Regions from separate parts of the Streptomyces sp. NPDC093984 genome, predicted to be linked through region 1. Evidence: riboswitches for the same ligand, from Rfam matches in the RefSeq annotation. Region 1 holds a riboswitch; each other region holds the start of a gene.

Region 1 (6,922 bases):
CCAGCGACCGGTCGGTGGGCTCCAGGTCGAACTCGAGGCGTACGACACCGTCCTCGAAGCTGCGCTTCTGCTGGTACCCGGCGTCCGTGAACACCTTGATCATCCTGGTGTTGGCGGGCAGCACCTCGGCGGCGAACCGGCGGATGCCGCGCTCCCTGGCCACCGCCGCGATGTGTTCGAGCAGGGCGGAGGCGACGCCGCGTCCCTGGTGCGCGTCCTGCACCAGGAAGGCCACCTCGGCCTCGTCGGCAGGCGAGGAGGCGGGCAGGCCGTCGGTACCGATGCGGTCATAGCGTACGGTTGCGATGAACTCGCCGCCGACCGTGGCCGCGAGTCCCACCCTGTCCACAAAGTCGTGGTGCGTGAAGCGGTGGACGTCCTTGGCGGACAGACGCGGGTACGGCGCGAAGAAGCGGTAGTACTTCGACTCGTCCGAGACCTGCTCGTAGAAGCTGACGAGGCGCTCGGCGTCATCGACGGTGATGGGCCTGATGCGCGCGGTGCCGCCGTCGCGCAGCACCACGTCGGCCTCCCAGTGGGCGGGGTACTCGTGCCGGTCCGACGTGGTCTGCATGGGCCCCAGAGTAAGGCTCGCGTCCGTAGGCGGCGCGAGGCAGGCTGAGGGGACCGGTCCCGGCCCGCCGGGGACGGGACGATGCCCTTCCCGGGCACGCTTCACCTATGGAACACTGGTCTAGACAACCCTGATACACCTGAAGGGCAGCAACACATGGCTGAGCGCCGCGTCAACGTCGGCTGGGCCGAGGGTCTCCACGCCCGCCCCGCCTCCATCTTCGTCCGGGCAGCCACGGCCTCCGGCATCCCGGTGACGATCGCCAAGGCGGGCGGCACCCCCGTCAACGCCGCGTCCATGCTGGCGGTTCTGGGCCTCGGCGCCCAGGGTGGCGAGGAGATCGTCCTGGCCTCCGACGCGGAGGGTGCGGACGCCGCGCTCGACCGTCTGGCCAAGCTGGTCGCCGAGGGCCTCGAGGAACTCCCCGAGACCGTCTGACCCTTCGGGCAGCAGCACCCCGCTCCAGCCGCGTCGCCTTCATGGCGGCGCGGCTTTTGTCGTTGCCGGGCATGCTCCCGTCCGGGAGGGCGAGAACCGGCGACGACGGCAGTCCGGCGCAGGGAACGGCGAGAAAGGCGCACGCAATGAAAAGGGCACACGGCGCATTCGTCACGCACGACTAAATTCACAGACGACGCACCGGAACGGCGCACGCCGAATTTAAGGACGCACGCCGAAAACAGGCAGCCGAAAATAGGCCTCAGCCGAATATCCCTCTTTGTATACGGTGCCTGTGTTAAAGCCGGAGCGCCGACGTGTTTACGGGGTGTTGCGAAGTCCTCACACGGTCCGGGCGGTCCGTCCCGCCGGGAAAGCGGAGCCGGTGCGCGGCCGTGGAGCGCTCCGTGTGCAGCGCCGTGATCGCCCGCGCCCGCTCGCCGTCCCCGCGCGCGACGGCGTCAACGATGCCGCCGTGCTCGGCCCAGGACTCCACGGGGTCGGCCGGCGCGTCGACCGCGTACATCCATGTGATCTTGTGCCGCAGCTGGGCGAGCGTCGAGGTCAGCGCCGGGCTCCCGCAGGCCTGCGCCAGCGTCTCGTGGAACCAGCCGCCCAGGGAGCGCAGATCCTCGCTGTTGCCCCTCCTGGCCCGCTCCTGGCCCAGTCTGACCAGGCCGCGCAGCACCTTGAGATGGGCCTCGGTACGCCGCTGCGCGGCCCGCGCGGCCCCGAGCGGCTCCAGCAGCATCCGCATCTCCAGCAGGTCGGCGGCCTCCTGCTCGGTGGGTTCCGCCACGCACGCGCCCGCGTGCCGGCGGGTGACGACGAAGCCCTCGGCCTCCAGGGTGCGCAGCGCCTCGCGCACGGGGACGCGGGAGACGCCGTAGCGGCGTGCGAGGAGTTCCTCGGTGAGTCGGCTGCCGCGCTCGTAGACACCCGCGACGATGTCATCACGGATCGCCGTGCAGACCGAGTGCGCCGGAATACGCATGACCGACCTCCGCCTTAATCCCCGCGAAACGTACGCGATTGACGCGTGTTCAACCGACTCTATTGCAGTGGGCCGGAATTTCCGACGGCGGGCCGGAATCCAGGGATTTTTTTTGGACACACAGCCGTTCGAAAGCCGACGACGGCCCCGGCTGAAGCCGACGACGGCCCCGGCTGATCAGCCGGGGCCGTCGGGTGCGGGCGCTACTGTCGCGGGCGCGGCCGTCAGACGTTCACGCCGTGCGAGCGCAGGTAGGCGACGGGGTCGATGTCCGAGCCGTACTCGGGAGTGGTCCGGGCCTCGAAGTGCAGGTGCGGCCCGGTGGTGTTGCCGGTGGACCCGGCGAGGGCTATCTGCTGGCCGGGGGTGACGTGCTGACCCACGAAGACGCCTATGGACGACAGGTGGCCGTACTGGGTGTAGGTGCCGTCGTTCATCCTGATGACGATCTGGTTGCCGTACGCGCCGCCCCAGCCGGTCTGGACGACGGTACCGGCGCCGACGGCGTGCACGGGCGTGCCCGTGGCGGCGTGGAAGTCGATGCCGGTGTGGGAGCCGGAGGACCACAGGGAGCCGCCGGTCTTGTAACCGGTGGAGACGAAGGAGTTGGAGATCGGCGGCACGAACGCGTTGAGACGCCTGCGCTCGGCCTCGCGTGCGGCCCGCTCCTTGGCCTCGCGCTCCTGGCGGGCCTTCTCGGCGGCCTTCCTGCGCGCGGCCTCCTCGGCCCGCTTCTGTTCGGCGGCCTGCTTCTGGGCGGCGGCCTGTGCGCCGATCTTCTCCGCGACCGAGTCACCGAGGGTGAGGGCCTGGAGCAGCCCGGTCTGCTCGACGGGGGCGCCGGCGGCGTGGGCCGGGGCGGCCAGGGTGCCGATGACACCGGTGGTGGTGAGCGCTGCCACGCCGACGGCGTTCGCAGTCGTACGCTTCACACGGCTCGGGCGACGGTGCTTCCCGGTGGCGCAGGTGAACGCCATGAAGTGGCTGGTCCTTTCCTTCCCTCTCGCCTACCGGGTTAGCTGACGGGTTCGGAGCAGGAAGGTCTCCTACGGGCTCGCGCCCGATTCACCCCAGGGACTGTGGTTTTGGGTCCCCGGCTCCCCTGGCTCGCGCCGTACGGGGACTCGGCGATGACTGTCCGGTGCCGCGGGTGCGGCGCACTGCCTGACGGACAGCCCGAATGACGCTAAGCGGACCGTCTTTCAATCAGCAAACGCAGGACGGGGTTTGTAGCGCATCCCACAGGGCAGAGAGGCAACCTCTGTGGCAATACGGACAAACCCGCCAATGGGCGGGGCCCTGGTGAACGGAAAGTCACCAGGGCCCCGGGACGGGCGCGGCGCACGCGCGCGTGCGGTGCGCTCTACTCGGCGGCGACGACGCTCACTTCGCCGATGCCGAGCGCCTCTACGGGCTCCTTGATCTGCGCGGCGTCGCCCACCAGCACGGTGACGAGGCGATCCACCGGGAAGGCGTTCACCACGGCCGCGGTGGCCTCCACCGTGCCCGTGGCGGCCAGCTGCTGATACAGCGTCGACTGGTAGTCGTCCGGCAGGTGCTGCTCGACCTGGTCGGCGAGCGTGCTCGCGACGGCCGCCGCCGTCTCGAACTTCAGCGGTGCCACCCCCACCAGGTTTTGTACGGCGACGTCGCGCTCGGCGTCCGTCAGGCCCTCGGCGGCGAGGGTGCGCAGCACCTTCCACAGGTCGTCGAGCGCCGGGCCGGTGTTCGGCGTGTCGACGGAGCCGCTGATGGCGAGCATCGCGGCGCCCGTGCCGTCGGGCGCGGAGCGCAGCACCTGCCCGAAGGCCCGCACCCCGTAGGTGTAGCCCTTCTCCTCGCGCAGGACGCGGTCCAGGCGGGAGGTGAGGGTGCCGCCGAGGCAGTACGTGCCGAGCACCTGGGCGGGCCACACGCGGTCGTGGCGGTCGGGCCCGACACGGCCGATGAGCAGCTGTGTCTGGACGGCGCCGGGACGGTCCACGATGATCACGCGGCCGGTGTCGTCGGCGGTCACCGGGGGCACCGGACGCGGCTTGGAGGGCTCCCCCGTCCAGGCGCCGAGGGTGTCGCCGAGGAGCTCGTCCAGATCGATCCCGGTGAGGTCGCCGACCACGACCGCGGTGGACGTCGCGGGGCGCACATACCGCTCGTAGAAGGCACGGACGGCCGCGGCGTCGATGTTCGCGACCGTCTCCTCGGTGCCCTGACGCGGGCGCGACATGCGCGAGGACGCCGGGAACAGCTCCTTGGAGAGCTCCTTGGCGGCGCGGCGGGCCGGGTTGGCCATCTCGTGCGGGATCTCGTCGAGGCGGTTGCGCACCAGGCGCTCCACCTCGCTGTCCGCGAAGGCCGGCGACCTCAGGGCGTCGGCGAGCAGTCCGAGCGCCTTGGGGAGGCGGGAGACCGGCACCTCCAGGGAGAGGCGGACGCCGGGGTGGTCGGCGTGCGAGTCGAGGGTGGCGCCGCAGCGCTCCAGCTCGGCGGCGAACTCCTCGGCGGAGTGCTTGTCCGTGCCCTCGGAGAAGGCGCGCGCCATGATCGTGGCGACGCCGTCGAGGCCGGCCGGCTCGGCGTCCAGGGGCGCGTCGAGGAGCACCTCGACGGCGACGACCTGCTGACCGGGGCGGTGGCAGCGCAGCACGGTCAGGCCGTTGTCGAGCGTGCCGCGCTCGGGCGCCGGGAACGCCCAGGGCCGGGCCTCGCCGGGCTGGGGCTGCGGGTGGAACTCCATGGTCGCGAGCTCGCTCACTTCGCCGACTCCTCGGTCTCGTCGGTGGTCTCGGCAGCTTCCGGGGCCTCGGCCGCGACCGGCTCGTACACGAGCACCGCGCGGTTGTCGGGGCGCAGGCGGGCCTTGGCGATCTCCTGCACCTCCTCGGCGGTGACCTCGAGCACGCGCTTCACGGCGGTCAGGGCGAGCTGGGGGTCGCCGAACAGCACGGCGTACCGGCACAGTTCGTCGGCGCGGCCCGCGACCGTGCCGAGCCGGTCCAGCCACTCGCGCTCCAACTGGGCCTGGGCGCGCTCCATTTCCTCGGCCGTCGGGCCCCGCTCGGCGAACCGGGCGAGTTCCTCGTCGATGGCGGTCTCGATGACGGGCACCTCGACGTCGCCGGAGGTCTTCACGTCCAGCCACCCCAGCGAGGGCGCCCCGGCGAGCCGCAGCAGGCCGAACCCGGCGGCGACGGCGGTGCGGTCACGGCGCACGAGCCGGTTGTACAGGCGGGAGGACTCGCCGCCGCCGAGGATCGTGAGCGCCAGGTCGGCCGCGTCGCACGCGCGCGTGCCGTCGTGCGGCAGCCGGTAGGCGGCCATCAGGGCGCGCGCCGGAACCTCCTCCTCGACGACCTCCCGCAGCTGCTCGCCGATGATCTCGGGCAGCGAGCCGTCGCGCGGCTGGGGCTTGCCGTCGTGGGACGGGATGGACCCGAAGTACTTCTCGACCCAGGCGAGGGTCTGCTGGGGGTCGATGTCGCCGACGACGGACAGCACCGCGTTGTTCGGCGCGTAGTAGGTGCGGAAGAACGCGCGCGCGTCCTCCAGGGTGGCCGCGTCCAGGTCGGCCATCGACCCGATCGGCGTGTGGTGGTAGGGGTGGCCCTCGGGGTAGGCGAGCGCGGTCAGCCTCTCGAAGGCGGTGCCGTAGGGGACGTTGTCGTAGCGCTGGCGGCGCTCGTTCTTCACGACGTCCCGCTGGTTCTCCATGGACTCGTCGTCGAGCGCGGCGAGCAGGGAGCCCATGCGGTCGGCCTCCAGCCAGAGGGCGAGCTCCAGCTGGTGGGCGGGCATGGTCTCGAAGTAGTTGGTGCGCTCGAAGCTGGTGGTGCCGTTGAGCGAGCCGCCCGCTCCCTGCACCAGCTCGAAGTGGCCGTTGCCCTTGACCTGGGCGGAGCCCTGGAACATCAGGTGCTCGAAGAGGTGGGCGAGACCCGTGCGCCCCTGAACCTCGTGCCGGGAGCCGACGTCGTACCAGAGGCACACCGCCGCGACCGGGGTCAGATGGTCCTCGGAGAGCACCACGCGCAGGCCGTTGGCCAGGCGGTGCTCGGTCGCTGTCAGGCCCCCGGAGCCTGCCTCGGCTGTGGCCGTGTGACCCATGGGCATGTACGTCCCTTCGATCGCGGAAGCTGTCGCGGAAACCGCGGTTTCCTGCCGGTCCTGTCACTGTATGCAAGCGTGCCGACCGGTGGCGAAGTTCCCGGGCGGCGTACGCCGAGAGCGAGACCATGATTACGGGGGGTGGGGGACGCTCGCCGTTGACGCGTCGGGCGGCCGGGACGGTCGTGATCGCCGTCGGGCCGGTTTCACGGCCCCTCGGAAGGGCCCCGGTCCCCGTTGTCGGTGCGGCGGTCCACAATGGTCGGCGTCAGACTCGTTTCCATGCCCAGCACAGACGGTGAAGGAGCCGGCAGCGATGGCCCGCCGCAGCACGAAGACCCCGCCACCCGACGACTCGTACGAGGAGAAGATCCTCGACATCGACGTCGTGGACGAGATGCAGGGCTCCTTCCTCGAGTACGCGTACTCGGTCATCTACTCAAGGGCCCTGCCGGACGCCCGCGACGGCCTCAAGCCGGTGCACCGGCGGATCGTCTACCAGATGAACGAGATGGGCCTGCGCCCCGACCGCGGCTATGTGAAGTGCGCCCGCGTCGTCGGCGAGGTCATGGGTAAGTTGCATCCGCACGGCGACGCGTCGATCTACGACGCCCTGGTGCGCATGGCCCAGCCCTTCTCGATGCGCGTGCCGCTGGTCGACGGCCACGGCAACTTCGGCTCGCTGGGCAACGACGACCCGCCGGCCGCCATGCGGTACACCGAGTGCCGGATGGCCGAGGCGACGGGTCTGATGACCGAGTCGATCGACGAGGACACGGTCGACTTCGCGCCCAACTACGACGGCCAGGAGCAGG
Region 2 (6,922 bases), on a different contig from region 1:
TGAGGTGGTCCTCTCCATATGACCAAATCACCGGGAGGGAAGCGTCAGACCGCGGGGCCAACTCCGCGTACTTCTGGGGTATGACATGACGGGCGGGACACGGCGCCCCACCCGTAGGGGTCGGCAGGGCGCGCCGAAGGACGTGTGACGTGGCACACGCCGGGCGCGGGGCTCAGGGGGACGCCTGGCGCGTCACCCCGCCCGGTGCACCACCGCGTCGCACATGTCCGTCAGGGCCGCCTTCGCGCCGCAGTCCGGCAGCGGGGCCAGAGCCGAACGGGCGTCCTCCGCGTAGCGGACCGCGTCGCGTCGGGCCTGCTCGAGGGCCGGGTGGACCCGGAGGCGGGCGAGGGCGTCGGCGTGGCGGGCGTCGTCCGTGAGGTCGGATTCCAGCAGCTCGCACAGGGCGACGTCCTCCGGCAGCCCGTGCCGCTGGGCCCGCTCGCGCAGGCGCAGGACCGGGAGGGTCGCGATGCCCTCGCGCAGGTCCGTCCCCGGTGTCTTGCCGGACTCGTGGGAGTCGGAGGCGATGTCCAGGACGTCGTCGGCCAGCTGGAACGCCACGCCGAGACGCTCGCCGTACTGCGTCAGCACGTCCACGACCGTCTCGTCGGCGCCCGACATCATCGCGCCGAAGCGGCACGCCACCGCCACCAGGGAGCCCGTCTTGCCGGCGAGGACGTCGAGGTAGTGCTCCACCGGGTCACGGCCGTCCCGCGGGCCCGCCGTCTCCAGGATCTGGCCGGTGACGAGCCGCTCGAACGCCTCCGCCTGGATGCGGACCGCCTCCGGGCCGAGGTCGGCCAGGATGTGGGACGCGCGGGCGAACAGGAAGTCGCCGGTGAGGACCGCCACCGAGTTGCCCCAGCGGCTGTTCGCGCTGGCCACCCCGCGCCGCACATCGGCCTCGTCCATCACGTCGTCGTGGTACAGCGTGGCGAGGTGGGTGAGCTCCACGACCACGGCCGAGGGGACGACCCCCGGCGCGTACGGGTCACCGAACTGCGCCGCGAGCATGACGAGCAGCGGCCGGAACCGCTTCCCGCCCGCGCGTACGAGATGCTGCGCGGCCTCGGTGATGAAGGGCACCTCGCTCTTCGTGGCGTCGAGCAGCCCTTCCTCGACAGCGGCCAATCCGGCCTGGACATCGGCTTCCAGAGCCTGGTCCCGCACGCTCAGCCCGAACGGCCCGACGACGGTCACGTGAGGTCTCCTGTCTGCTGACGTCTGCTGACGATCACACGGTCGGTATCGAGGTCGGTCACTTGATCGATGGCGTCGCCTGGACGACTCGGCTCACCGAGTTTGTCGATCTGTCGCCGCCATCACTCAAGTCAGCGTATCCGGTCGGGTTTCGATCACCACGAGTGCCCGCTGTTCCAGGCCGGGCCGTATCGGATCACGAGAGGCATGTTCTTGATCAGGTGATACGAGCGGGTTTGGAGCGACATAGCGGAAAGCTGCCCCTCCCGGTGGCCGGCGACGCGCACCGGTCCCCTGAAACGCCCCCTCGCATCCCGCCTCCGGAGCAGCCCGGCACCCCCAAGGCCTCCGCAGGGTCACGCGGCCCCCGGCCGCCCCGCCCGGCACCATCACCCGGCCGGGCGCACACCCGGTCCTGACGGGGGCGCGCGGAACCCGAGGCACGCGCGCGTACAGATCCGCAGGGCGTGACGAGATGGCATGACGAGTGACGTCGGTCACGCCTTCGGATCCGGAGATGGAGAGTTCCCGTAGACCCGAACGATGTCCGAATTGCCGCAATTCGCCCCCATAAATACCGCCATCGAAGACGGACGCCGAACCTTTTGTCCGAATTGCCGCCCCAGGGCCCTGAATTACGGGTGGCGATCAAGGAAAGCGCGAGTGAGTTAGCTCACGCCGCCGGAAGGCGGTGCGGAGCATGCGGAATCTCAACTTCCCCTTTGCTTATGCCAAGTTGAACTCTGTTCAACAAAATGGATCACATCCCTTATTCCCGCATTTCATGGTCATTTACCTCGCAGTGTGACTTCCAGGCTTGTTCCCGACATGTGCTCTCGCATACCTTCCCAATCGATCCGAGCGGAACGCCGAATCCTGCCGCCGCCCGCGATCCATTGACCACCACGGCAGGAGCGGGGGACCCAGGTAAGTCGCCGGACCGGACACAGCGCCGGAACGGCTTGGGGTGAAGCCGATGCCTCGACACCGAGGACACGGCCGGGCACCTCCCAGCCCGAACCCGACAGCTCACCTCGCAGGCGCCGGAGAGGACTACGACATGCCCGCTTTCGCCCTGCCCGCACGCCGTCGGGACCGCCGCTCCAAGGCCGCGCGCCTCACCCGTGCCCTCGCTGTCGCGGGGACGGGTGCCGCCGTTCTGGCCCTTCCGGTCCTGGGAGCGACCAGCGCTTCCGCCGCGACCCCCACCTCCGCGACGACCACGACCGCCGCCGCCAAGACCGTGACGACGCGCGCCGGAAACCTCGACAGCTGGATCCGTCAGTCGCTGGTCGTCATGCGGCAGCACAGGATCCCCGGCTCCTACTACGGCATCTACCGCAACGTGATGCGCGAGTCGTCGGGCAACCCGTCCGCCATCAACCTCTGGGACTCCAACGCCCGGATGGGCATCCCGTCCAAGGGCCTCCTCCAGGTCATCGACCCGACCTTCCGCGCGTACCACGTGCCGGGCACGTCCTGGAACATCTACGACCCGGTGGCGAACATCACGGCCGCGTGCAACTACGCCGCCCACCGGTACGGCTCCATCGACAACGTCCACGGCGCGTACTGACGCTGTGCGCCGCGCGTACCGGGGCTGAGGCTGAAGCCGAGGTCTAGCGGCCCCTGAAGAGTCGTTCGAGGACGACGGCGATGCCGTCGTCCTCGTTCGATTTCGTGATCTCGTCGGCGACCGCCTTGAGTTCGGGGTGTGCGTTCGCCATGGCGACGCCGTGCGCGGCCCAGTCGAACATCGGGATGTCGTTCGGCATGTCACCGAACGCGATGGTCCGGGACGGCCCGAGGCCCAGATACTCGGCGGCGAGCGCGAGCCCCGTCGCCTTGGTGATGCCGCACGGCTGGAGTTCGACCGTGCCGGGCCCGGACATGGTGACCGTCGCCAGCGAACCGACCGCGCTGCGCGCCGCCGTCGCCAACTCGTCGTCGGTCAGGGTGTGATGGCGCAGCAGCACCTTGCTGATGGGCGCGCACCACAGGTCGTCGCGCCGCTGGACCCGCACCGCGGGCAGCGTGGGGTGCGGCATCCGGTAGCCGGGTTCGATGAGCGTGAGCCCGTCCACGCCGTCCTGGTCGACGGCCGCGTACACCTGCCCCACCTCGGCCTCGATCTTGCCGAGCGCGGTCTCGGCCAACTCCCGGTCCAGGGTGACGGAGAACAGCAGCCGGTCCGCGCCGGCGTCGTACACCTGCGCGCCCTGTCCGCACACCGCGAGCCCCCTGCCGCCCAGGTCGTCGAGCAGCGGCCGCACCCTGGGGGCCGGACGCCCCGTCACCACGAGGTGCTGCACGCCGGCCGCGGCGGCCCGCGCCAGCGCGTCCCTGGACCGGTCGGAGAGCGTGTCGTCACCGCGCAGCAGCGTCCCGTCCAGGTCAGTGGCGATGAGTGAATATGCGAGGGGTGCGGCCATGATCAGAGAATACGGATGGAACACCCCCGCCATTCACCGCGAACCAACTGACGTCCGGCCACCAGTCGTGAACCGGCCGACCCACGGCTGACCCACGACTGACCCACGGCCGGCCTCCGGGCCCCCTGCCGATAACCGGCCGACCTCCGGGCGTCTGTCGACCGCCGGCCGATCTCCGGCCCTCCTGCCGAGAACCGGTCGGCATCCGACTCCACAACCGTGACCCTTCCGAGGGGAAGGGCCACGGGGTGCTCCGGTGGCCGGCCGGTGTCAGCCGTGAGCCGTCGCCAGGTGCTTCGCCAGGCGCGGCGACGCGAACTCCGTGCCGCAGACGAATCGCATCACCGGCCCGTACGAGGCCGCCGCCGGCAGGCCCGTGAAGTACAGGCCCGGGACCGAGGACACATAGCCCGCGCCGAGCTTCGGGGCGCCCCGGCTCACCGCCAGCCGTGTGCGCAGTTCGTGGCCCAGGAAGTCCATCGCGGAGATGTCCACGCGGTAGCCGGTCGCGGCGATGACGTGGTCCGCGGTCATCTTCTCCGTGCGGCCCGTGTGGGTCCGGACCGTCAGGGCCGGGCTGCCGTCCGCCACGGACGCACGGATGATCCCTTCGACCTCACGCACCTGCACGTTCTCCTGGAAGCGGTCGCGCAGCCACCACGCGCCGAGCGGGCCGAGGACGCGACGCACCAGGTAGTGGCGGGTCTGGGTGGGCAGGAAGCGGTACGGGTGGGGGTAGTAGCTGAGCGCCCACAGGGACCAGGCACGGCCGAAGGGCGACTCGGGGCGCAGCTTCGGCTGGTCCCACGGGGGAGCGCCGAAGGCGACCTTGCCGCTCCCGCGCGCCACCACGCGCACCCGTGCGCCCGCCTCGGCCGCCAGCGCCGCCGTCTCCAGCGCGGACTGGCCGGCGCCGACGACCAGCAGCTCCTTGCCGGAGAACCTGCTGAGGTCATGGTGCTGGGAGCTGTGCGAGACCGGGCCGGTGGGCGTGGGGCCGTCGGCTGCCGCGGCGGCCAGCTCCGGCGGGAGGTGGGCGAGGCCCGACAGGCCGGTCGCCACCACGACCGCCCGAGCGGTGAACAACTCGCCCGAGTCCAGCTTGAGATCGAAGCCACCGCCCTTGCGGCGGTCCACGGAGACCACCCGGACCCGCTCCAGTTCGGGCACCAGCTTCTGCTGGAACCACTCCCCGTACGCGATGAACGTCTCGACCGGGATGATGTCCTCGTCCGTCACCAGCCGGCGGACGCCCGCCGCGTCGCAGTAGTCGGCCAGGGTGTGGCCGCGCTGGGGCGCGTCGATGCTCGAGGCGACCGGGGTGGACTTCAGGAGCATGCCCGCGGGCATGTTGTCGCGCCAGCTGACCATGGGTTCGCCGAAGACGCGGACCGGGATGCCGCGCCCCCGCAGATGGGCGGCGGTGGACAGGCCGAACGGCCCGGCGCCGATGACTGCTACCGGTTGAATCACGAAGTCCCTCCCCAGGACGCTACGTGCCTACTTCGTGGTGGAGCGTGTACGCGTGCGGCGTACCGGTCGTACGCCTCCACGTACCGGCCGTACGCCTACGACGTACGGGTCGTGCCGCCGCGGCGGTTGGTCCGCCACAGCTGATACAGGTGCTTCGCGCCCGGCCGCACGAAGCGCGCGAGCATCGTGACGAACGGCAGCGGGTCGTCCCCCGCGAACCAGGCCAGTTCCGTGCCGCTCGCACGGGCCGGTGCGTGCGGTGTCGTGTAGCCGCTGCGGCGGTAGGCGAGCAGGGCGGGCAGGTCGATGTTCTCCACGATGTACCGGTGGCCGGCGCGCTGTTCCCCCTCCGGTACGGCGCGGCCGGTCAGGTCCAGGTGCATGGCGCGGACGACGTCCACGCCCGACTCGCTCTCGAAGAGCCGGAACTGGGCGCCCATGCGCGGGTTGAAGTCGAGCAGTTTGTACTGTCCGTCGCGCCGGTCGAAGCGCAGGTCGAGGTCGATGACGCCGGTGAAGCCGATCTGTTTGATGAAGCGTGCGGCGAGATCGGCGAGTTCCGGGTTGTCGACGACGTACGCGTTCGCCGTCATGCCCGCGTGGGGCGGCCAGGAGCGCACCTTGACGCCGGTGAACAGGGCGAGCGGGGTGGCGTCCTGGTCGCAGTAGGCGTGCACGATCCAGTCCTCGGCCTGCTCCCGGGGCAGGTACTCCTGGAGGATCACGCCCGGCTTCTCGCCCCACTCGCGGGCGAGCCTGAGCAGCCCCTCACGGGTGGCGATCTTCGTCGTGCCGCCCACCGCGGGCCGTTCGCGGCGCACGAACGCCTCGCGGTTCTTCGCCACGAGCGGGAAGCGGGCCCTGTCGGCGAAGCGCAGGATGTCGTCGTACGACTGCGGGAAGGCGGCCTGCGGGCTCGGGATGCCGTGTTCCACGCACAGTTCGTGCAGTCCCTGCTTGCTGGCGAGGCGGCGCGGGAGCCCCGCGTCCACCTTCGGGAACAGGAAGGGTCCGGTCAGGGCGTCCTGGTGCTCGGCGATCAGGACCGCTGCCTCCTCGTCGGTGGGGACGAGGACCGTCGGCCGGCCGATACGGCGCCCGATGCGCAGCAGGCCCTCCACGAGCCGCTCCGGCTTCTCGGTCCCGGTGGTCGGCCACACGAAGGCGCGCCGCAGATAGCGGGAGGCCGCGGCCGGTGTGTAGCGGTCCTCCGTGATCGCATACATCGGTATGCCGAGCCGGCCGAGGCTGCGGATCGCGCCGACCCCGCCGTGGTGCAGCGGGTAGTCGCCGAACTTCACGATGAGCCCCGGCACGTCGCGGTCCGCGTCGAACGGCACACCACCGGTGCTCCTGGCCACGGGTCCCCCCACGTGTCCCCCCTACGGACCGGACCCACCCCGTCCGTGTCCCCCAAAGGACGCTAAGCCGGAATTGCCCGCTCCGACAAGGCCAATACGGACATTGCAAACTCTTTAGACACTGCCCAAGACAGATGACTCACCCGTAACGTGTGCGGCGACCACATGGACCGCACTTGAACGCACCCCCATGCACGGCACACCCGAAGTGCACGAAAGCGAGGCAGCATCCCATGCCCCCCTTCGACGTCCCCGAGGGCGACCCCTTCGGCCCGCACAACCTCCCCTACGGCGTCTTCTCCCCCGCCGGCTCCGACGAGCGGCGCGTCGGCGTCCGCCTGGGCGACCACGTGCTCGACGCGGGCGCGGCGGCCGCGGCGCTCGGCTCCCCGTACGCCTCCCTGCTGGCGCGTCCGTCCCTGAACCCCCTGCTGGCCGCGGGCCGCACCACCT
Region 3 (6,922 bases), 960 kb from region 1:
GCACCGCGGGCGTGATCCGCAGCCCCTTCTCCAGGTAGGTGTCGACACCGCCCCAGGTCTCCTCGACGGTCTCCAGCGCCGCCGCGAGATACTCGGCGCGCGCGTCGAAGAGGGGGCTGAGCAGCTCCATCACCTCGGGGGAGTACGCGTCGGGCGACGAGCCGTTGCGGCGCACCTTGTAGCGGCGGTGCTTCGCGTTCGACTCCAGGTAGTCCGCGACGATCGCCTCACGCTCGACCCCGAGGGCGAGGAGCGTCACCGCGATCGAGAGCCCCGCGCGGTCCTTGCCCGCGGCACAGTGCATCAGCGCGGGGACGCTGTCCTCGGCCAGCGCGTGCAGCACCTGGGAGTGCTCGGCCGTGCGCTCCTTGATGATCGTGCGGTACGACAGGATCATCCTGTTCTCCGCCTTGCCGTCGGCGAGCAGCGCGCGCAGCTGCTCCAGGTCGCCGTCGCGGACCATCTTCCAGAACTCGGCGCCGTGCGCCGGGTCGGTCAGCGGCAGGTTGACGTTCCGCACGCCGGGCAGCTCGACGTCCGGGCCCTCCAGCTTCTTGTCCGCCGCGTTGCGGAAGTCGAAGATCGTGTGCAGGCCCAGTGAGGTGAGGAATGCCGCGTCCCGCTCCGTCGCGTGCGCGAGGTGGCCGCTGCGGAAGAGCACTCCGCGCCGCACCCGCCGCCCGTCCACGGTCGGCAGGCCACCCACGTCGCGGAAGTTGCGTACGCCGGTCAGCTCGGGCTCGGTAGACGGGACCTGCTGCGTCACGAGGGCTCCTCCCATCCGTCCGCCGGCGCTGTTCGCCGGCGGGCCGCGCCTCGACGATACGGCACCGTGTGATCAGGCGATCGTCCCCGGCAGGCGCCCGCGTGACGGACAGGCGTTGCCCCCGAGGCACCTCACACCCGATGATGTTGAGGCCTGATCGCACCTGTTCGAATCTGTGGGGGCATGTGATGCTGGAGATCGCCGCGGACGGCCGCACCTGGCTGCTGTCAGGGCCCACGAGCAGCTACGCCCTGCGGCTCGCCGAGGACGACACGCTGCTGCACCTGCACTGGGGCCCGCGGATCGCCCTCGCCGACGCCGAGGCGCTCGCGGCCCTGCCGGCACCGCCGTACCGGCCCTTCGAGTCCCCGCTCGACGGCCGCGAGGAGTACCCGGTCGAGGGCGGCCCCCGTTTCGTGCGCCCCGCCCTGTCCGTGCGCACCGAGGAGCGCCGCGGCACGGAGTGGGCGTTCGAGGCGTACGAGGCCGACGGCGACGAACTGCGGCTGCGCTTCACCGACGCCGGACTCCTGATCATCCTCCACTACCGGATGCGCGGCGATGTCGTAGAGCGCTGGGTGACCCTCGCCAACGACGGCCCCGCCCCCGCCGAACTCCTCCGCGCCGACTCCGCCACCTGGACCCTGCCCGAGCGCGAGGGCTGGCGCCTCTCCCACCTGCACGGGCGCTGGGCGGCCGAGTCCCGGCTGGTGCGGTCCGACCTCACCCACGGCGAGAAGGTCATCGGCAGCCGCCGCGGCCACACCGGTCACCAGCACCTGCCGTGGGTCGCGCTGGACACGGACGCCACCGAGGAGAGCGGCGAGGTCTACGGCTGCGTGCTCGCCTGGTCGGGCACCTGGCGGATCGCCGTCGCCCAGCTCCCGGACGCCCGGGTGCAGATCACCGGCGGCGCCGGGTACGACGACTCGGGTCTGCTGCTCCTCGCGCCGGGGGAGACGTACACCACCCCCGTCTTCGCGGGACTGTGGAGCGACGGCGGCCACGGCGGCGCGAGCCGTGCCTGGCACGCCTACCAGCGCGCGCACATCGTCCCGGACGCCGACCGGGACCGCCCCGTGCTCTACAACTCCTGGGAGGCCACCGAGTTCGACATCTCCGAGGAGCAGCAGGGGGCGCTGGCGCGGCGGGCGGCGGCCATAGGGGTGGAGCTGTTCGTGGTCGACGACGGCTGGTTCGGCACCCGTACCAGCGACCGCGCCGGGCTCGGCGACTGGCGGCCCAACCCGGACCGCTTCCCCTCCGGCATCAAACCGCTCGCCGACTACGTGCACGCCCTCGGCATGCAGTTCGGCATCTGGGTCGAGCCCGAGATGGTCAACCCGGACAGCGACCTCTACCGCGCCCACCCCGACTGGGTGCAGTACCAGCCGGGGCGGAAGCGGACGGAGTTCCGCAACCAGCTCGTGCTCAACCTCGCCCGCGAGGACGTCCAGGAGTACCTCTGGGAGCAGCTCGACGCCCTGCTCTCCAGCGCCCCGATCGACTATGTGAAGTGGGACTTCAACCGCTGCTTCACCGACGCCGGCTGGCCCGGCGAGCCCTACCCGCAGCGACTGTGGGTCGACCACGTGCGCGCCTTCTACGCCCTGCTGGACCGGCTGCGGGCCGCGCACCCCCATGTCGCCTTCGAGTCCTGCTCGGGCGGCGGCGGACGTGTCGACCTGGGCGTCATGAGCCGTACGGACCAGGTGTGGACCTCCGACAACACCGACCCGCTCGACCGACTCGCCATCCAGCACGGCTTCAGCCAGATCCATCCGGCCCGGGTGATGGCCGCCTGGGTCACCGACAGTCCGAACGCGATGCTCAACGGGCGGGTGAGCGCGCTGCGCTTCCGGTTCGTCAGCGCCATGGCCGGGGTGCTCGGTGTCGGCGGCGACCTCGCGCAGTGGACCGAGGAGGAGCTGGCCGAAGCGCGGGACTGGGTCGGCCTCTACAAGGAGATCCGGCCCGTGGTCCAGCGCGGTGACCTGTACCGGCTGCGGCCGCCGGCGGGCGGGTTGAGCGCGGTGCAGTACGTCCTCGGCGACGAGAGCGTCGTCCTCGCCTGGCTCCAGGCACAGCACTACGGCGAGCCGGTCGCCCCGCTGCGGCTGCGCGGCCTGGACCCGGCGGCGACGTACGAATGCCGGGAAACCGGCGAACTGCACCGGGGCGCGGTCCTTCTGCATCATGGGCTGCGGCCCGCGCTGCGCGGTGACTTCGATGCGACGGTCATCCGGCTGCGCCGGATCTGAATCTGCGTCTGAATTTGAAATCGTCGTGCCCGGATTGACTGATTCCTTGTAACTCGGCCTGGATGAAGGGCTTCTGAAGAGCCGGCACGTGAGCAGTGTCATAGGCGTGACGCTCCGCTGTTGCCATGTGCATGTAATTCGGTGATTGTCCAGGGAAATGGTGAAGCCCCGAGCCGCCGGATCGACGGAGCGTCACCGGGGGCTTGCGGTGAGGAGCATGAGAAAGGTGCGCGCCGGGAGGCGAACAGTTGTCGCTGCGCGTCCTGTTCGCTTACGTTCCCCATCCATCCGGACGGAACGCCGAATCCTGCCGCCGCCCGGAGCCCGCACACACACCCATGCCCGGCAGGAGCGGGGGACCCACAGGAACCATGCCTGTTCCGGTCTCCGGAACGGCTAGGGGTAAAGCCGTGCGTGAGCACGGCCGGACATCTCCAGTCCGCACCCGACAGCTCACCTCGCAGGCGCCGGAGAGGAATTCACCATGCCCGCGAAGGGTAAGCACCGCCGTCCCAAGCCCCGGCGTTTCACCCGTTCCCTCGCCGTCGCCGGAACCGGCGGCGCCGCGCTCGCGCTGCCCCTGGTCGGGGCGGCCGAAGCCCATGCCGCCACCCCGGCCTCGTCCGTTGCCGAGAAGGCCGCCACCGCCTCCCAGGAGACCGCCACCGCTTCCCAGGGGATTGCCACCGCTGCCGAGAAGGCCGCCACCGCGGTTCCCGTCACCGTGAAGCAGGGTGCGGACCGGGCGACCGGCAGCAGGACCTACACGGTCGAGGCCGGCGACTGGCTGGAGAAGATCGCCCGCGAACAGCACGTCGACGGCGGTTGGCACAGGCTCTACGAGGACAACCGCTCGGCCGTCGGCTCCGACCCGTCGCTCATCCACCCGGGGCTGAAGCTGACGTTGGACGGCGCCCGGGCCGCGACGAGGACGACCACCCCGCCGGCCGCAAAGTCCAAGCCGTCCAGGGCCGTCACGAGGAAGGCCGCCAGGACCGCCACGGTCTCCGCCGGTTTCACCCTGCCCGTCACGGGTGCCGTCCTCGGCACCGGTTACCACGTCGCGGGCGGCATGTGGTCCAGCGGCCACCACACCGGAGTGGACTTCGTCGTCCCGACCGGCACCAGCGTGCAGGCCGTCGCCGCGGGCACCGTGGTCGCCGCCGGCTGGGGCGGCGCGTACGGCAACCAGGTCGTCATCAGGCTCGCCGACGGCCGCTACGCCCAGTACGCCCACCTGTCCCACATCTCCGTCGCCGCCGGCCAGACCGTCGCCGAGGGGCAGCAGGTCGGCCGGTCCGGCGCGACCGGCAATGTCACCGGACCGCATCTGCACTTCGAGATCCGCACGACCCCCGACTACGGGTCGGACGTCGACCCGGTGGCCTACCTGCGCTCCCACGGCGTGACCGTCGGCTGACGCCACCCGCCGCGATTTTCCGCGAGGCCGGGCCCCGTTGGGGGTCCGGCCTCCGGCGTTCACGCGGTCTCGACAGGAGTGCGACCACGGCCCACAGTGATCGGGAGCAAGCGCTTTCTGAATGTGCCGCCGCGCCCACCCAAGGAGTCGTACCGCATGACGACCACTCGCAGAGCCTTCGGAGCACTCGCCTCCGGTGCCGCCCTGGCCGCGCTCGCACCGGCCGCGACCGCGAACGCCGCGCCCCGCCACCGCCGGGGGCGACTCCTCGCGTACGACGACTTCCGGCACGGACTCGGACAGTGGGCCGTGGAACTGCAGGACGGCGGCACGGTCACGGCCGACCGCGGGGTGCTCGACATCGACGTACCGAGCGGCGCCACGGTCTGGTTCCGGCAGCGGCTCCAGGGGCCGTACGTCCTCGGGTACACGGCGACCGCGGTCTCGGCCGGCGGCGCGAACGACCGTGTCTCCGACCTCAACAACTTCTGGAACGCCGTCGACGTCCGCTCCCCGGACGACCTGTTCGCCACCCCGCGGGGCGGCGCCCTGGCCGAGTACGACTACCTGAAGACGTACTACGTGGGCTACGGCGCCAACTCCAACACCACGACACGAATGCGCCGCTACGTGGGCGAGCCGGGCGTCCGCCCGCTGGTCCACGACTACACGCAGCCGCTGCTCGTCGCGGGCGAGCCGAACCACGTCCGGATCGTGTCCGACGGCAGCCGGGTCCAGTGGTGGAACAACGGCCGCCTCGTCTTCGACTACGTGGACTCCGAGCCGTACACAAGCGGGCACTTCGCGTTCCGGACGGTCTGGAGCCACTTCCGGATCACCGGGTTCAGCGTCCGGCGGCTCGCCCAACACCCCCGATCAGAGGCCTATTCCTGATCGGCGCAGATGCGGCGAGTGGTTTATCTCACCATCCGTCAACCTTTTCCTACGGTCGCGTAGCTCACATCACAAGGTGAATCATGGACCGATGTGGCAGACGATTCGAAGAATGACAACAGATCAGTGATCGGGTCGTACGTGGCGGTGGGGGACAGCTTCACCGAGGGTGTCGGCGACCCGGGGCCCGACGGGCAGTTCGTCGGCTGGGCCGACCGGTTCGCGGTCCTCCTCGCCGACCGGCGGCCCGAGGGCGACTTCCGGTACACGAACCTCGCCGTGCGCGGCAAACTGCTCGACCAGATCGTCGAGGACCAGGTCCCGAAGGCCGTCGAACTGGCTCCGGACCTGGTCTCGTTCTGCGCGGGCGGCAACGACATCATCCGGCCGGGCACCGACCCCGACGACGTCGCCGAGCGGTTCGAGCGGGCCGTCGCGGTCCTGACGTCCGCCGTCGGCACGGTGATGGTGACCACCGGGTTCGACACACGGGACGTGCCGGTGCTCAAGCATCTGCGCGGAAAGATCGCCACCTACAACGGCCATGTGCGGGCGATCGCGGACCGGTACGGCTGCCCGGTCCTCGACCTGTGGTCGCTCAAGTCCGTGCAGGACCGGCGCGCCTGGGACGACGACCGTCTCCACCTCTCGCCCGAGGGCCACACCCGCGTCGCCCTGCGGGCGGGCCAGGTTCTCGGCATGGAGGTACCGGCCGATCCGGACCAGCCGTGGCCGCCCCTGCCGCCGCGCGGCACGTTCGAGGTACGGCGCGACGACATCCACTGGGCGCGCGAGTACCTGGTGCCGTGGATCGGACGGCGGCTGCGCGGAGAGTCGTCGGGGGACCGGGTGGTGGCCAAGGGGACGCTGTCGCCGGACGACATCAGGGTGCGGATCGCGCAGGCGGTGTGAGGCCCGGGCCTCCACTCCTCGACCGCCGGAGGGGCTGATGTGCCCGAACCGGCTGCACCGGACGGCATCATTCAGCTGGTCTGCGAGTCCCCCTGCTCGAAGAGCTCGGGGGAGGGGGGAGGCCGTTCAGGCCGAAGCGTGGATCCGGGGGCGGAGCCCGGGGCCGGTGGCTGGGGGCGGCAGCCCTCAGCCACCCGGACCGCGCCCTGCCGCCGATGGCCCAGACCGGGGCGTCCACGCGGTCGGAGCCCGTGCCGACGATCTCGGCGGCGACTGCGGAGCTGTCCGTCGACGACGTCGAGGCGCCCGCCGCCGCGGTTCACGGGCGAGGACCCGGGGCTCGCCCAGGAGCCGAGCGCGGCGGACCCGCAGGGCCGGGGCCGCTCGTCCGGCCCGTCGGACACCCGCCTACCGAAGCCTCAAAGGAGTCACCCGCTTCCTCTGGAAGGCCGGCACGGCGGTCGCCGAAGCCGGCCGGAACCCCATGCTCTGGGAGTGACCGCTACCGCGCGGAGGTCGTCCGCCGTTCCCCCACGGGCGGCAGGTCACAGGAGTCCTTGAAGCCCTGGCTCGTCAGTCCGAGCGCGGCGTTGATGCGCGAGCGCAGGTTCTCCACCGCGACCATCGCCGTCAGCTCAACGAACGCGGGCTCGCCCAGCCGGCTCAGGA

The links. A riboswitch is a leader RNA that binds a small molecule or an ion and turns the genes downstream of it on or off. The one in region 1 is predicted to bind cyclic di-AMP.
Region 2: another riboswitch for cyclic di-AMP. It lies ahead of ACIRC0_RS08385 (transglycosylase SLT domain-containing protein); the one in region 1 lies ahead of ACIRC0_RS07260 (M23 family metallopeptidase).
Region 3: another riboswitch for cyclic di-AMP. It lies ahead of ACIRC0_RS03060 (peptidoglycan DD-metalloendopeptidase family protein); the one in region 1 lies ahead of ACIRC0_RS07260 (M23 family metallopeptidase).

The regions. Positions count from the first base shown of each region.
Region 1 is NZ_JBIWIM010000001.1:1,609,866-1,616,787, forward strand. It holds gene ACIRC0_RS07245 (GNAT family N-acetyltransferase) at 1-574, opposite strand, end outside; gene ACIRC0_RS07250 (HPr family phosphocarrier protein) at 731-1,012, shown strand; gene ACIRC0_RS07255 (GntR family transcriptional regulator) at 1,311-2,006, opposite strand; gene ACIRC0_RS07260 (M23 family metallopeptidase) at 2,231-2,983, opposite strand; cyclic di-AMP (ydaO/yuaA leader) riboswitch at 2,996-3,146, opposite strand; gene ACIRC0_RS07265 (M16 family metallopeptidase) at 3,370-4,758, opposite strand; gene ACIRC0_RS07270 (M16 family metallopeptidase) at 4,755-6,113, opposite strand; gene ACIRC0_RS07275 (DNA topoisomerase (ATP-hydrolyzing) subunit A) at 6,424-6,922, shown strand, end outside.
Region 2 is NZ_JBIWIM010000002.1:125,382-132,303, reverse strand. It holds gene ACIRC0_RS08390 (polyprenyl synthetase family protein) at 193-1,203, opposite strand; cyclic di-AMP (ydaO/yuaA leader) riboswitch at 2,095-2,259, shown strand; gene ACIRC0_RS08385 (transglycosylase SLT domain-containing protein) at 2,264-2,779, shown strand; gene ACIRC0_RS08380 (HAD family hydrolase) at 2,823-3,635, opposite strand; gene ACIRC0_RS08375 (FAD-dependent oxidoreductase) at 3,906-5,108, opposite strand; gene ACIRC0_RS08370 (ATP-grasp domain-containing protein) at 5,204-6,448, opposite strand; gene fahA (fumarylacetoacetase) at 6,703-6,922, shown strand, end outside.
Region 3 is NZ_JBIWIM010000001.1:644,888-651,809, reverse strand. It holds gene ACIRC0_RS03070 (tyrosine-protein phosphatase) at 1-766, opposite strand, end outside; gene ACIRC0_RS03065 (alpha-galactosidase) at 955-3,027, shown strand; cyclic di-AMP (ydaO/yuaA leader) riboswitch at 3,351-3,507, shown strand; gene ACIRC0_RS03060 (peptidoglycan DD-metalloendopeptidase family protein) at 3,512-4,447, shown strand; gene ACIRC0_RS03055 (DUF6250 domain-containing protein) at 4,604-5,341, shown strand; gene ACIRC0_RS03050 (SGNH/GDSL hydrolase family protein) at 5,468-6,253, shown strand; gene ACIRC0_RS03045 (carboxymuconolactone decarboxylase family protein) at 6,756-6,922, opposite strand, start outside.